2 regions of the Rhizobium sp. TRM95796 genome follow, and region 1 is predicted to be linked to the other one. Evidence: riboswitches for the same ligand, from Rfam matches in the RefSeq annotation. Region 1 holds a riboswitch; the other holds the start of a gene.
What was found. A riboswitch is a leader RNA that binds a small molecule or an ion and turns the genes downstream of it on or off. The one in region 1 is predicted to bind thiamine pyrophosphate.
Positions count from the first base shown of each region.

Region 2: another riboswitch for thiamine pyrophosphate. It lies ahead of thiM (hydroxyethylthiazole kinase); the one in region 1 lies ahead of thiB (thiamine ABC transporter substrate binding subunit).

Region 1 covers NZ_JAOXHE010000008.1:101,367-108,698, forward strand. Annotated here, with positions in the region: gene OCK01_RS16945 (MFS transporter) at 1-1,410, shown strand, start outside; gene OCK01_RS16950 (phosphatase PAP2 family protein) at 1,497-2,201, opposite strand; gene leuB (3-isopropylmalate dehydrogenase) at 2,226-3,338, opposite strand; gene OCK01_RS16960 (bifunctional helix-turn-helix transcriptional regulator/GNAT family N-acetyltransferase) at 3,478-4,422, shown strand; TPP riboswitch at 4,466-4,579, shown strand; gene thiB (thiamine ABC transporter substrate binding subunit) at 4,623-5,633, shown strand; gene OCK01_RS16970 (thiamine/thiamine pyrophosphate ABC transporter permease ThiP) at 5,642-7,234, shown strand; gene OCK01_RS16975 (ATP-binding cassette domain-containing protein) at 7,227-7,332, shown strand, end outside.
Region 2 covers NZ_JAOXHE010000012.1:140,365-147,696, reverse strand. Annotated here, with positions in the region: gene OCK01_RS22750 (GFA family protein) at 1-120, shown strand, start outside; gene OCK01_RS22745 (3-oxoacyl-ACP reductase) at 123-887, opposite strand; gene thiD (bifunctional hydroxymethylpyrimidine kinase/phosphomethylpyrimidine kinase) at 884-1,702, opposite strand; gene thiE (thiamine phosphate synthase) at 1,699-2,334, opposite strand; gene thiM (hydroxyethylthiazole kinase) at 2,331-3,134, opposite strand; TPP riboswitch at 3,199-3,295, opposite strand; gene otsB (trehalose-phosphatase) at 3,453-4,223, shown strand; gene otsA (alpha,alpha-trehalose-phosphate synthase (UDP-forming)) at 4,252-5,625, shown strand; gene OCK01_RS22715 (peptide chain release factor 3) at 5,658-7,241, opposite strand.

The sequences.
Region 1 (7,332 bases):
TTCTACACATCCTGGATCCAGACAACAGCAACGCTCGGCCTGTTCCTGTCGCTGCTGGTGATCCTGGGCGTGCAGACCTTGCTCGGACGCGACGCATTCGCCGAATGGGGCTGGCGCATTCCCTTCCTGATCTCCGTGGCCCTGCTCGGCGTGTCGGTCTGGATCCGCATGCAGATGAACGAATCCCCCGCCTTCAAGAAGATGAAAGAAGAGGGAAAGACCTCCAAAGCGCCGATCTCGGAAGCTTTCGGCCAGTGGAAGAACGCCAAGATCGCCGTTCTCGCTCTGTTCGGCGCGGTCGCAGGTCAGGCCGTCGTCTGGTATTCGGGCCAGTTCTACGCGCTGTTCTTCCTGCAGAACGTGCTGAAGATCGACCTGCAGGACGCCAATGTCATGGTGGCGATCTCGCTCGCCATCGGCACGCTGTTCTTCGTGGTGTTCGGCTGGCTGTCCGACAAGATCGGCCGCAAGCCGGTGATCATGCTGGGGCTGGCGCTCGCCGCGCTCACCTATTTCCCGCTGTTCAAGGCGTTGACCTGGGCCGGCAATCCCGCCCTCGCCCAGGCGCAGGCCGAGATTCGCGCCACGGTGACGGCCGATCCGGCGGATTGCAATTTCCAGTTCAACCCGACCGGCACGGCCAAATTCACTACGTCCTGCGACATCGCCACCGCCTTCCTGACCAAGAACTCGATCCCCTACGACATCGTGGCCGCTCCCGCCGGGACCGCCGCGACCGTCAAGATCAAGAACGAGACGGTGCAGAGCTATGACGCCGCCAAGGCCGGCGATCAGGCCAAGGGGCTCGACGCAAGCTTCCAGAAGGCGGCCTTCTTCGCCCTCAAGGACGCTGGTTATCCGTTGGCCCGCGGCTCCGCTTTCGTGCCGGAAACGAAGATCGCCGGTTTCGTGGCGGCCAATCCGGAACTGAACCTGGATGAGGCGGCAATTCGCGCGCTGACGCCGGAAACGATGTCGGCGGCCAAGATCATCCGCGAGAAATATGCGACGGCCAAAGATCTCGAAGGGGTGACCGAAATGGCGGTCTACAAGGTGCCGGCCGGCGGCGAATTCAAGATCGTCGCCAATCCGGACGAAGTGAACTGGGTGCAGTGCATCGCCATCCTGACCGTTCTCGTGATCTATGTGACCATGGTCTATGGCCCGATCGCCGCCATGCTGGTGGAAATGTTCCCCACCCGCATCCGCTACACCGGCATGTCGCTGCCCTATCACATCGGCAACGGCTGGTTCGGCGGCCTGCTCCCGGCCATCGTTTTCGCGATGTCGGCGGCCAAGGGCGATATCTATTATGGCCTGTGGTACCCGATCGTGATCGCGGTGATGAGTCTGATCATCGGCATGATCTTCCTCAAGGAAACCAGGCACAACGACGTGCACGCTCTTTGAAGCGTCTCAAAAGGTCAAACGACAGGGGCCCGGCGGAACTTGCCGGGCCCCATTCTTTTTGCATTGCGCGGCGTTGAAGACCGGCTTCAACACCGTCGCCGGTCGGGCCACCAGCCGCGTGCATGGAAAATGCAAGCAATGGCGAAAGCGAACCAGGCGCCGAGCAGGAAGCCCGCCGTCGCATCCGAGGGATAATGCGCGCCGACGAATACCCGCGTCGAAGCGAGCGCGACGCCCAGGGCGGTCCAGATCAGCCAGTAGCGGGGATAGAGAATGGCGAGGGCGGTGAAGAAAGCGCCGGCCGTGGTTCCGTGGCCGGAGGGAAAACCCTGATAGAAGAATTGCATCTCGAACGGCCGAAACGCGAAAGCGCCGGCTTCCGAGAACAGCGCGGGTCTGGCGCGGCCGATGGCGTTCTTGAGGAGCATGGCGCCAAGGCCGGAAACGGCGACGCTGGCGAAGACGAAAGCTGCCGCCCCGATGAGGCGGCGGGTGAAATCCCTGACCGCGCCGCCATCCATGTCGCGATAGCTGACATAAATAGTGACGATCAAGGCGGCGCTGGACCATAAGATCCAGCCGGATTTGGCGTAATCGGTCATCAGCCGGCTGGGATGGCTCAGCCAGACCGGCCAGCGGCCCATCTGGCCGCCAGCCCAGGCGTCGAACTGCAATCCCATGATGACGGAAACCGCGACGATGAGCGGTAGGGCGAAATAGGGCCTCAACAGCCCCGTCGCCCTGAGTTCTGCCAGCGAAAAGCCTATCCGGGGCGTCGTCGTCATGGTCATGCAGCAGTAACCTCCCTCGGGGCGTTACGCCGCGAGGGTGAGGTACTCCTCGAGGATCGCGTCGCCCATTTCCACGGTGCCGACCTTCTTGCAGCCTTCGGCCATGATGTCGCCGGTGCGGATGCCCTTCTCCAGCACATTGGCGATGGCCTTTTCCAGCGCATCGGCTTCCTTGATCATAGCGAAGGAATATCTCAGGCACATGGCGAAGGAGGCGATCATGGCGATCGGATTGGCGATGCCCTGGCCGGCGATATCCGGCGCCGAGCCGTGCACGGGCTCATACATCGCCTTGCGCTTGCCGGTCTTCGGATCGGGCGCGCCGAGCGAGGCGGACGGCAGCATGCCGAGCGAACCCGTGAGCATCGAGGCGATGTCGGAGAGCATGTCGCCGAACAGATTGTCGGTGACGATGACGTCGAACTGCTTCGGCCAGCGGACGAGCTGCATGCCGCCGGCGTCGGCCAGCATATGCTCGAGCTTAACGTCGGGATACTTCGCCTTGTGGGTCGCCGTCACGACCTCGTTCCAGAGCACGCCCGACTTCATGACGTTGCGCTTCTCCATCGAGCAGACCTTGTTGCCGCGTGTGCGCGCAAGCTCGAAGGCGACCGAGGAAATGCGTTCGATTTCGAACGTGTCATAGACCTGGGTGTCGATGCCGCGCTTCTGGCCGTTGCCGAGATCGATGATTTCCTTGGGGCTGCCGAAATAGACGCCGCCGGTCAGCTCGCGGACGATCAGGATATCGAGACCTTCGACGATCTCGGGCTTCAGCGAGGAGGCGTTGGCGAGCGCCGGATAGCAGATCGCCGGACGAAGATTGGCGAACAGCGCCAGATCCTTGCGCAGGCGCAGAAGGCCGGCTTCCGGGCGGACGTCATAAGGAACAGAATCCCACTTCGGGCCGCCGACCGCGCCAAAGAGAACGGCGTCAGCGGCCTGCGCCTTTTCCATGTCTTGTTCGGAGATCGCCGCGCCATGGGCGTCATAGGCCGATCCGCCGACCAGGCCTTCGTCGGTGACGAAACCGGCGTCGAACTTCTCGTTCATCGCGGTGATGAACTTGCGGACTTCGGCCATGGTTTCCTGGCCGATGCCATCGCCGGGGAGAAGGAAAAGCTTGCGTTCGGACATGTGCCGCCACTTTCGGTTCGGAGGTTGAAGACTGCGGCCTCCATATCCCTGCATTTGCGGCATTTCAAGCCGTCGGGACGCTCTTGCGGTTCGGCTGTCGCCGTCATATCGTTGTACGATACAACTATTGGGAGGGAGCATGCGGCAAGAGATCGACGCTATCCGCCAATCGTCGAGACGGCTGGTGCGGGAGCTCGGCTTTCTTCGACGAGGGCTCGCCGGCACGACCCTGTCGCCGTCGGCGGTTCACACGCTGGTCGAACTGATGCAGACGGACCTGACCGCCAAGAATCTCGCATCGCTGTTGCTGCTGGAAAAGTCCAGCGTCAGCCGCCTTCTTGCAAAGCTTTCGGAAGACGGATTGTTGGCGGAGGAGAGCGACGACGGGGACAAACGGAGAAAAAGGCTCTTCCTGACCGACAAAGGCGTGGCGCTCGCCGCCGCCATCGATCGCTATGCCGACAATCAGGTGTCCCGAGCGTTGACCACGTGCGATCCCGGCCGGCGCAGACTGATCCGCGAGGGGCTGAACGCCTATGCCGATGCGCTTGCGGAGGTCAGGACCGGCGCTTCGTCTGCGCCTCCCGAGGTCGAAATCGTCTCCGGCTACAGACCGGGCTGCATCGGCGCCATAGCCGGGCTTCACGCTCGCTATTATAGCCGGCGGTGGAAGTTCGGAGCCGCCTTCGAAGCGAAGGTCGCATCCGGATTGGCGGAGTTCATCGGCCGCGCCTCCAGGACCTGCAACGAAATCTGGCTGGCTGTGCAGGGCGACGACATCGTCGGTTCGGCGGCCATCGACGGCGAGGATCTCGGCGATGGAAAAGCGCATCTGCGCTGGGTCATCGTCGAGGAGCGGATGCAGGGGCGAGGACTGGGGCGTCGTTTCATGCAGCGGGCGCTCGAATTCTCCGACAGAAACGATTTCAAGGAAATCCACCTCTGGACATTCGCCGGCCTCGACCCCGCCCGCGCCCTCTACGAACGATCGGGCTTCAAGTTGCAGGAGGAATGGCTGGGACATCAGTGGGGCGCGGAGGTCAGGGAGCAACGTTTCATGCGCACCCGTACGCTCCCTCGCTGACGCGGCGAACTTGCCAGAGTGAAAAACTCCCTTTACAGAGAGAACCGCTCTAACGGGGTGCTGCGATCGGCAACGATCGTCGGCTGAGAGGTCCCAAGACCAACCCGAAGAACCTGATCCGGTTAGCACCGGCGGAGGGATTAGACGGCACGATATCTCAGCGCCCTATTCCCGTTTGTTGAAACATGAAGGAGGCGCTGATGCGCAACGCGACCCTGTATTCTCTGGCGGCCCTCGCCGCTTTCTCCCTCGCCCATCCCGCTTTTTCGGCCGAGAAGACGCTGACGATCTACACTTATGAAAGCTTCACCTCGGAATGGGGTCCCGGCCCCAAGGTGAAGGCGGCGTTCGAAAAGACCTGCGCCTGCAAGGTGGATTATGTCAGCCTCGGCGACGGGGTGGCGCTGCTGACGCGGCTGAAGACCGAGGGAGACAAGACCAAGGCCGACATCGTGCTCGGCCTCGACAACAATCTGGTGCAGGAAGCGCGCGACACCGGCATGTTCGCCGATCACGGCGTCGACACCACCCGCGTCGCGATTCCCGGCGGTTTCAGCGATCCCGTCTTCGTGCCCTATGACTACGGCCACTTTGCCGTGATCTACGACACCGAGACGATGAAGAGCCCACCGAAGAGCCTGAACGAGCTGGTCGAGGGCAATCCGGACGAGAAGATCGTCATCGAAGATCCCCGCACCTCCACGCCCGGTCTCGGCCTGCTGGTCTGGATGAAGGCGGTCTATGGCGACAAGGCGGGCGAGGCCTGGACGAAGCTCAAGCCGCGCGTGCTCACCGTGACGCCGGGCTGGTCGGAAGCCTATGGGCTGTTCACCAAGGGCGAAGCGCCGATGGTGCTGTCCTACACCACCTCGCCGGCCTATCACATGATCGCCGAGAGCCAGAACCGCTACCAGGCCGCCGCCTTCTCCGAGGGACATCCGATCCAGGTCGAAGTCGCGGGCATGGTGAAGACGACGAAAGACGCGGAGCTCGCGCGCTCCTTCCTCAGCTTCATGATCTCGCCCGAGTTTCAGGACGTCATTCCCGAGAACAACTGGATGATGCCGGCCGCCAAGACATCGGCGCCGCTCAACCCGGTGTTCGGCAAGCTGGTCAGTCCGGAGAAGACGCTGGTGATCGCGCCGGAAGAGGTCGCGGCCCAGCGGAAAGCCTGGATCGACGAGTGGCTGGCCGCCATGAGCATGAAGTAAGCCGGCTCATGATCCGCGCGCGCGAGGACAGGGTCTGGATCTCGGCCGGCTTCTTCAGCCTGGCCGGCATCCTGCTGTTCGTCGCGCTCGCGGCGGCCGGCCTTCTGGCCGCCGCGCCGGAGGCCTCCTACCCGCCCCTGACCTATCTCTGGCATCTGACGGCGTTTACGCTCTGGCAGGCCTTTCTGTCGATGGCGCTTTCGGTGGCGTTCGCCGTTCCTGTGGCGCTGGCCTTGGCGCGTCGACCGTCTTTTCCGGGGCGCGGTTTCGTCGTTGCGCTAATGGTCCTGCCTTTGGGGCTGCCGGTGCTGCCGGCGGTGTTCGGGCTGGTCGAGATCTGGGGGCGGCAAGGGCTCGCCAATGACGCGCTGGTCTGGTTCGGGGCTCCGCGACTGTCGATCTATGGTCTCTCCGGCATTCTGATCGCCCATGTGTTCTTCAACCTGCCGCTCGCCGTGCGGTTTCTGCTGACGGGCCTCGACGCGACGCCGCGCGACGAATGGCGGCTCGCCGCCAGTCTCGGCTTTTCCCGGCTCTCCCTTTTCCGGTTTGTCGAGGGGCCGGCGCTCCTCAAAGCCTTGCCTGGCGCGGCGGGCCTGATCTTCATGCTGTGCATGACCAGTTTCACCATCATCCTGACGCTGGGAGGCGGTCCGGCGACATCGACGCTGGAAGTCGCGATCTATCAGGCTCTGAAATTCGATTTCGATCCGGCACGAGCGCTGGCGCTCACATTGCTGCAGATTGTTTTGACCGGCTTCGTTTTCCAGGTTCTTCGTCTCGCGCCTGACGTTGAACACGCCCGCTCGACGCTGTCGTCACGGCCTTTCCGACCGGATGCGCGAGGCGCCTGGGCACTGGGAGTCGACAGTGTGATCATCCTCGTCTTCACCCTGTTCGTGGCCGCGCCGCTCGTCGCGGCGGCGTCTGCCGGAGTAAGAGCGGATCTATTCCGTCTCGTCTCTGATCCTCTCTTTCACCGCGCGCTGTCGATAAGCCTCGTCATCGCCATATCTTCAGGGCTTCTCTCCACCCTGCTCGGCTATACGCTGCTCCAGGCGCGGCGGCGGTTTGCGCCGGGATCGCTGGCGCGGCGGAGCCTCGGCCTCACCGACTTCATCCTGCTGCTGCCGCCGCTGGCGCTGGGGGCAGGCTGGTTCGTGCTGACGCTCCGCCTGGGATGGGTCGGCGTCGGCGCGCCCTTCGCCGTCATCGTCATCAACGCGCTGATGGCGATGCCCTTCGTCGCCCGCGCTTTGGGGCCGTCGCTCGACAGCCATGTCCATCGCACCGAGCATCTGGCGCTCAGTCTGGGGGTGACCGGGTGGAACCGGCTGCGGCTGATCGATTGGCCGGCGCTGAAGACGCCGCTTCTTACCGCGCTCGCTTTCGCCATGGCGCTTTCGCTCGGCGATCTCGGCGCCATCGCCCTGTTCGGCGACGACAATTTCATCACCTTGCCGGCCCTGCTCTACGCCAAGCTCGGCAGCTACCGCGGCACGGACGCCGCCGGTCTGTCACTGATCCTAGGCCTTGTCTGTCTCGCGCTGATGGCGCCGGCGTTGAGGTCTTTTTCTGCGGAGGGGGCGCATCATGGTTGATTTCGGGAAAGACTCGCTCGATCTCAAGATCGACGATCTCGGCATCTCCTTCGGCGCGCGGAATTTCCGCTATCGACTTCACATCGAAGGACCTGGCG
Region 2 (7,332 bases), on a different contig from region 1:
ATCCGCTGGGGCAGCATCGACCAGCGCGCTGAACTCGAACCCGGCCGCCAGAAATGGACCCGTTCGGCCGCGCCGTGGATCGGAGAGATCGGCGATCTCCCCGGCTCCCAAGGCGACTGAACTCAGCCGAACACCAGCCCGCCATCGACGATCAGGTTCTGGCCCGTCACCGCGCGCGCCCAGGGGCTGGCGAAGAACAGCACTGCGTCGGCGGCTTCCTCCGGCGTCGTCACCCGCTGCAGCGGCGTATTGGCGGCGATGAGATCGAACACGGCTTCGGGCGTCGCCGCGCTCGCATCCGTCATCCGCAGCAAGCCGCCCGAGACCATGTTGACGGTGATGCCGTCAGGCCCCAGCTCCTTGGCCGCCGTGCGCGTGAGCGACAGGAGCGCGGCCTTGGCGGCGGTGTAGTCGTGATAGGGCACGACCGGGTTCTGAAACAGATTGGTGCCGATGAACACCAGCCGCCCGGAGCCTTGCGACGCCAAGCCGGGTCTGGCGGCCCGGATCAGGTTGAGCGCGCCCTTGAGGCCGGTCTCCAGATGCGCATTGACCGCCTCCCAGGATAGGTGGTCGAGCTTGTCTCTCGCCTCTCCGTTGAAGCTGAAATCGGCCAGCGCGTTGTGCGCCACCGTATCGACGCCGCCGAAGGCGTCCTTCGCGGCTTCGATCAACGCTTCGACGTCGTTTGCATTCCGCACATCGGCGCGGATCGCCCGCGCCTTTGGGCCCAGCGTCTCGGCCAGCGCCTCCGCTTTCTCCCGGCTGTTGCGGTAGTTGATGACGACATTGGCGCCTTCGCGCGCAAAAGCGCGGGCGATCGCCGCGCCGAGGCCGCGACCCCCTCCCGTGACGATGACGGTCTGTTCTGCAATCGGCTTGCTCATCGGGGAATGTCCTGTTCGGTCCAGAGATGATGAAAATGATGGATGGGCCCATGGCCCGCGCCGACGCTTAGCTGGCCGGAGGCTTCAATCGCGCCGCGGAGCCAGTCCTTGGCGGCGCATATGGCTTCGGAAATAGCCTGTCCCTTGGCGAGTTCAGCGGCGATGGCGCTCGACAGCGAGCAGCCGGTGCCATGGGTGTTTTTCGTCGGCGCGCGCCGGCTTTCGAACCACTGCAGCCCTCCGTATGTCGCCAGCACATCCGGGCTCTCGTCGTCATCAAGGTGCCCGCCCTTGACGAGCGCCGCCTGCGGCCCGAGCGCCAGAAGAGCGCGGGCCTGCGCCGCCATTTCTTCGCGCGACCGCGCTTCCGGCCTGCCGAGCAGCGCCGCTGCTTCCGGCAGATTGGGCGTGACGACCGTGGCGAGCGGCAGAAGCGCCCGCCGCACCGTCTCCATCGCCTCGGGGTCGAGGAGCGGCGCGCCGCCCTTGGCGATCATCACCGGATCGAGCGCCACGGGCGCGCGGCAGTAAAGGCGAAGCGCTTCCGCCACGGCTGCGGCGATCTCCGCATTGGCGATCATGCCGATCTTGACCGCATCGACGCGCACGTCTGAGAACACCATGCGGATCTGCTCGCCCACGAAATCGGCGGGCAAAGCGTGTACAGTCGAGACGCCTTGCGTGTTCTGCGCCGTCAAGGCGGTCAGCGCCGCCATGCCGAACACGCCGCGGGCGGAAAAGGCCTTGAGGTCGGCCTGGATGCCGGCGCCGCCCGAGGGGTCGGAGCCGGCGATCGACAAGACATTGGCGATCATACCAGGCTCCTGCTGATTTCCGCGCGGAGCGTGCGCGCCGCGACTTCCGGATCGGGCTGCCCGCAAATCGCCGACACGACGGCGACGCCTTTGGCGCCTCTGGCCAGGATCGCGCTGATATGGCCAATCTTCACGCCGCCGATCGCCACGGCGGGAAGATGCGTGGCGCGAATGACCGCCTGAAGCCCGTCGAGACCGATCGCCGGCGGATGGTCCGGTTTTGTCGCTGTCGGAAACACCGGACCGACGCCGACATAATCCACCAGCGTGGGATCGAGCGCTTCGGCTTCCGCCACACTGCCGATCGACAGGCCGAGAAGCATGTCGTCGCCGATGCGGTCGCGCGCCGCCCGCAGATCGAGATCGCCCTGACCGATATGAACGCCGTCGGCGGCGATCGCCATGGCCGCCTCGACGTCGTCGTTGACGATCAGCCGGGCTCCGCTGCCGGCCAGCACGGATTTGAGGAGAAGCCCGGTTTCGATCCGCTGTTCGGTCGTCGCCGTCTTGTCGCGCAGTTGAACCATGGTCGCGCCGCCGCGCACGGCGCGGCGCGCCGTTTCAATCACGCCGAGGGGCTCGGAGAGCACGGGATCCAGCACGAGATAGAGCGAGAGATCGAAGCGGTTCATGCGACCTCCATCCGGTTGGCCGCATCGAGCGCTGCGCCATCCACGAGCGCGAGCTGATCGAGGAAATGGACCGAGAAACTGCCTGGTCCCTCTGCGGCGGCTTCGGCGCGGGCTCCCGCCACGGCGAAGTAGGCGAGCGCCGCCGCTGTCGCATCGAACAGATCGGCGCCCTTCACGCCGGCATAGGCGCCGATCATGCAGGTCAGCGAGCAGCCGAGCGCCGTCACTTTCGGCATCAGGGGTGAACCGCCGGAGATCCTCAACGCGCGCACCCCGTCGGTGACGAAATCCGTCTCGCCGGTGACGGCGACGATCGTGTCCCGCTCGCCCGCCAGCCGCCGGGCTGCCTCTTCCGCCGCATGCACGGGGTCGCGGGCGTCGACGCCTTTGGCAGTGCTTTGACCACCGGCCAGCGCCAGGATCTCCGATGCATTGCCCCTGACGATATCGGGCCGAAGCGCCATCAGCGCCTCTGTCGCCTGTCGCCGATAGGCGGTGGCGAAATGCGCGACGGGATCGAATACCCAGGGAACGCCCGCTTCGCGCGCGCCGCGCGCAGCAGCCGTCATGCCCTCGACCCAGTCGGGCGACAGCGTGCCGATATTGATGGTGAGCGCTGCGGCGAAGCTCGCGAATTCGCCGGCCTCCTCCGCCGCATGCACCATGGCGGGCGATGCGCCCGCCGCAAGCAGGCTGTTGGCGGCGATGTTCATCGCCACGTAATTGGTGATGCAGTGAACGAGCGGCGCTTCAGCGCGCATCGCTTCGAGATAGGCGCCGGGAGTGGTCAAATCAGTCATCTTGCCCCTTTCCAGCGGGGCAAGCGGCAGGAACGATCCGATGGGAGTGCGCTTGTCGCGCGGGCGGATCATCCGAGCGACTCCCTCCGCCAGCATTATCTGGTTCAGGTTCGAAGGGTGCTTCTCAGCCCGTCTTGCGACGAACGCCCCTGTCTCTCAACACACCGAGATATGCCAGCTTTAAACTGGCCTGTCATCCGAAAAACTTTTCGCGACGCATGGAGGAACTTAGCGTCGTCATCGGCGTTGCGACACTGGGGAGCATTGGGCTCTGAACAGAGCGGGACGACCGAAGCGGAAATTATAGGGTTTGCTGGTATGTTCGACGTTGGCCGTGCGGTTGAAGATGTGTTTTCGGACATCGATTCCAATCCGCTGGGATATGCGCTCTTTCTGGATATCGACGGCACACTGATCGATCTGGCCGCCACTCCCGACGCGATCCGAATTCCTCCGGACTTGCCGGGGATCCTCGATCGCCTGTCGCAAAGGCTAGGCGGCGCCATGGCGCTGGTTACCGGGCGGGCCTTGCCCTATGCCGATCGCCTGTTCGAGCCGCGCCGCTTTCCGATTGCGGGTCTGCATGGCGTTGAGCGTCGCTGCGCCGACGGCCGCATCACGCGAAGCGCGCCCACGCCCGCCTTCGACGACGCCAAGCGCGAACTGGCTCGCGCCGCCAAGGCCTGGCCGGGTGTGCTGTTCGAAGACAAGACCGCCGCCGTGGCCATTCATTATCGCCAGGCTCCCTGTTATGCGATGGAAGTCGACGTCACCATGCAGGCGGCGCTCGCCGCGATCGGCCCCGGTTATGAATTGCAGCGCGGCAAGATGGTGGTCGAGATCCGGCCCGACAGCGCCGACAAGGGTCGGGCTGTGCAGGCCTTTCTGCATGAGCCGCCGTTTATGGGCCGCATTCCGGTGGCGATCGGCGACGACGTCACCGACGAGGCGATGTTCAAAGCGGTCAATGCGCATGGCGGCGCTTCGATCCGCATCGTCGAAACCCCCGCTGAAACCACGGCGCAATGGCGGCTTCCGTCACCCCGATCCCTCAGAGCGGCTCTGTCGGCTCTGGCCGCCCGCTCCTGATACATTTCCGCATGAAAGGATTTTCGCCATGAGCAGACTTGTGGTCGTCTCAAACCGCGTTCCCGTTCCCGACAAAACCGGGACGGCTCCCGCCGGCGGTCTCGCTGTCGCGCTGCAGGCCGCGCTCAAGGAGCGCGGCGGCATCTGGATGGGCTGGTCCGGGAAGTCGTCCGGCGAAGACGAGCCGGCGGAGCTGACGATCCAGAAGCAGGGCAACATCACTTATGCCTTGACCGATCTGACGGATCGCGATGTCGAGGAATATTACCACGGCTTCGCCAATCGCGTGCTCTGGCCGATCTGCCATTATCGGCTTGATCTCGCCGAATATGCCCGCAAGGAAATGAGCGGCTATTTCCGCGTCAACCGTTTCTTCGCCGCCAAGCTCGCGCCGATGCTCGAGCCCGACGACGTCATCTGGGTGCATGACTATCACCTGATCCCGCTCGCGATCGAATTGCGCGCGCTGGGCGTCAAGAATCGCATCGGCTTCTTCCTGCATATTCCGCTGCCGCCCGCCGACGTGCTGTTCACCATGCCGGTGCATGAGGAAATCATGAAGGGCTTGGCGGAATATGATCTCGTCGGATTCCAGACCGATCATGACTTCGACAATTTCGCCGGCGGGCTGGTGCGCGAAGGCATTGGTGAGCGACTGGACGATGGACGATTGTCTTCCTTCGGTCGTATCTTCAAGGGCGGGGCTTATCCGATCGGTATCGAGACGGAGGCTTTTGCCGCCTATGCGCGGCGCGCCGCCAAGCATGCGATGGTCACGAAAGCCCGCGCCAGTATCGAAGGCCGCAACCTCATCATCGGCGTCGACCGGCTCGATTACTCCAAAGGGCTGACCCAGCGCATCGACGCCTTCGAGAAATTCGTCACCGCCAATCCCGACCAGCACAACAAGGTCACCTATCTCCAGGTCACGCCGAAATCACGCTCCGAAGTCCCTGAATATGAGGCGATGCAGCGCACGGTCGCCGAACAGGCGGGCCGCGTCAACGGCGCGCTCGGCACGGTCGACTGGGTGCCGATCCGCTACATCAATCGCTCCGTCGCCCGTCCGGTGCTCGCAGGCCTCTACCGGTTGGCGCGGGTGGGGCTGGTGACGCCTCTGCGCGACGGCATGAACCTGGTGGCGAAGGAATATGTCGCGGCGCAGGACCCGGAAGATCCCGGCGTTCTCGTTCTCTCACGCTTCGCCGGCGCGGCGCGCGAGCTCAAGGGCGCGCTGCTCGTCAATCCCTATGACATCGAAGGCGCGGCCAACGCCATCGCACGGGCCATCCATATGCCGCTCGACGAGCGCAAGGAGCGCTGGAGCGGCATGATGGAGCACCTGAAAAAGCAGACGGTCCAGCGCTGGTGCGACGATTTCCTGAACGACCTGACCGCCTGACGGCTAGCCGCCGGACTTTCGGCGGCCTTCGATCATGCCGCCTTCTGAATATGATATTCCTTGATGGCGATCATCTTGATGGCGGGATGGCGCTCCGATTCATAGCGAAGCGAGAAGCCGTCCTGCGCCATGAACACCGGGTCGCCGTCGAGATCGCGGCAGATGTCGCCGCGGCGGACATCCAGGAATTTCTGCAGATCGGCCGGGTTTTCGGCCGAGATCCAGCGGCAGACCGAGAACCGCGACATTTCGAACGAAACCGGCAGCGTATATTCCGCCGACAGACGCTCCTTCAGCACGTCGAGCTGCAGCGCGCCGACCACGCCGACGATCGCCGGCGAGCCATCCTCCGGCGAAAACAGCTGCACGACGCCTTCCTCAGCCATCTGATGCAGCGCTTCCTTGAGCTTCTTGGCCTTCATGGCGTCTTCCAGCCGCACGCGGCGCAGGATCTCGGGCGCGAAATTCGGCACGCCCTGGAACACCAGTGATTCCCCTTCGGTCAGCGTGTCGCCGATGCGCAGGGTGCCGTGGTTGGGAATGCCGACCACGTCGCCGGCATAGGCGGTATCCGCGAGCTGGCGCTGCGAGGCGAAGAAGAATTGCGGCGCCGTCAGGCCCAGTTGCTTGCCGGTGCGGGCGAGCCTCGCCTTCATGCCGCGCTCGATCTTGCCCGAGCAGACGCGGGCGAATGCGATGCGGTCGCGGTGGTTGGGGTCCATATTCGCCTGGATCTTGAAGACGAAGGCGGTCATCTTGTCTTCGGCGGCATGCACCGTGCGGGTGTCGGCCACCTGGTCGCGCGGCGCGGGCGCAAATTCGCCGAGCGCATTGATGAGATCGCGGACGCCGAAATTGCGCAGCGCCGAGCCGAAAAATACGGGCGTCATGTGACCTTCGAGGAAGGCCTCGCGGTCGAACGGCCTGCAGGCCTCGATCGCCAGATTGACCTCGTCGACAAAAGCCTCGCGCTCGTTCTCAGGCAGACGGTCGGCGACGGCTTCCGGTCCGTTGACCGGCGTGCCCTCGACCTCGGTGTCGGAGCCGCGAACGGTGTTGTCGGCGAGATTGTAGGAGCCGCAGAAGGTCTTGGACCGCCCGATCGGCCAGGTGACCGGCGCGGTGTCCAATGCCAGCTTTTCCTCGACTTCATCGAGGATTTCGAAGGGATCGCGGCTTTCGCGGTCCATCTTGTTGATGAAGGTGATGATCGGGATATTGCGCAGGCGGCAGACTTCGAACAGTTTCAGCGTCCGCGGCTCGATGCCCTTGGCGGCGTCGATCACCATCACGGCGGCGTCGACGGCCGTCAGCGTGCGATAGGTGTCGTCGGCGAAGTCTTCGTGGCCGGGCGTATCGAGAATGTTGAAGACATTGTCGTTATATTCGAAGGTCATCACCGAGGTGACGACCGAGATGCCGCGCTCGCGCTCGATCTTCATCCAGTCCGACCGGGTCTGGATGCGATCCTTCTTGGCCTTGACTTCGCCGGCGAGCTGGATCGCGCCGCCGAACAGCAGCAGCTTTTCGGTCAGCGTGGTCTTGCCTGCGTCCGGATGCGCGATAATGGCGAAGGTGCGGCGGCGGGAAATCGCCTCGGCCAAAGTCTCGGTCATGTTTTCAGAAAATCCTGTTGAGCGCCGGCCTTCTACCGTTTCGAGCCGCAAATTGCAATTGACCGGCTGGCGGCTGGCGGCGACAAACGCT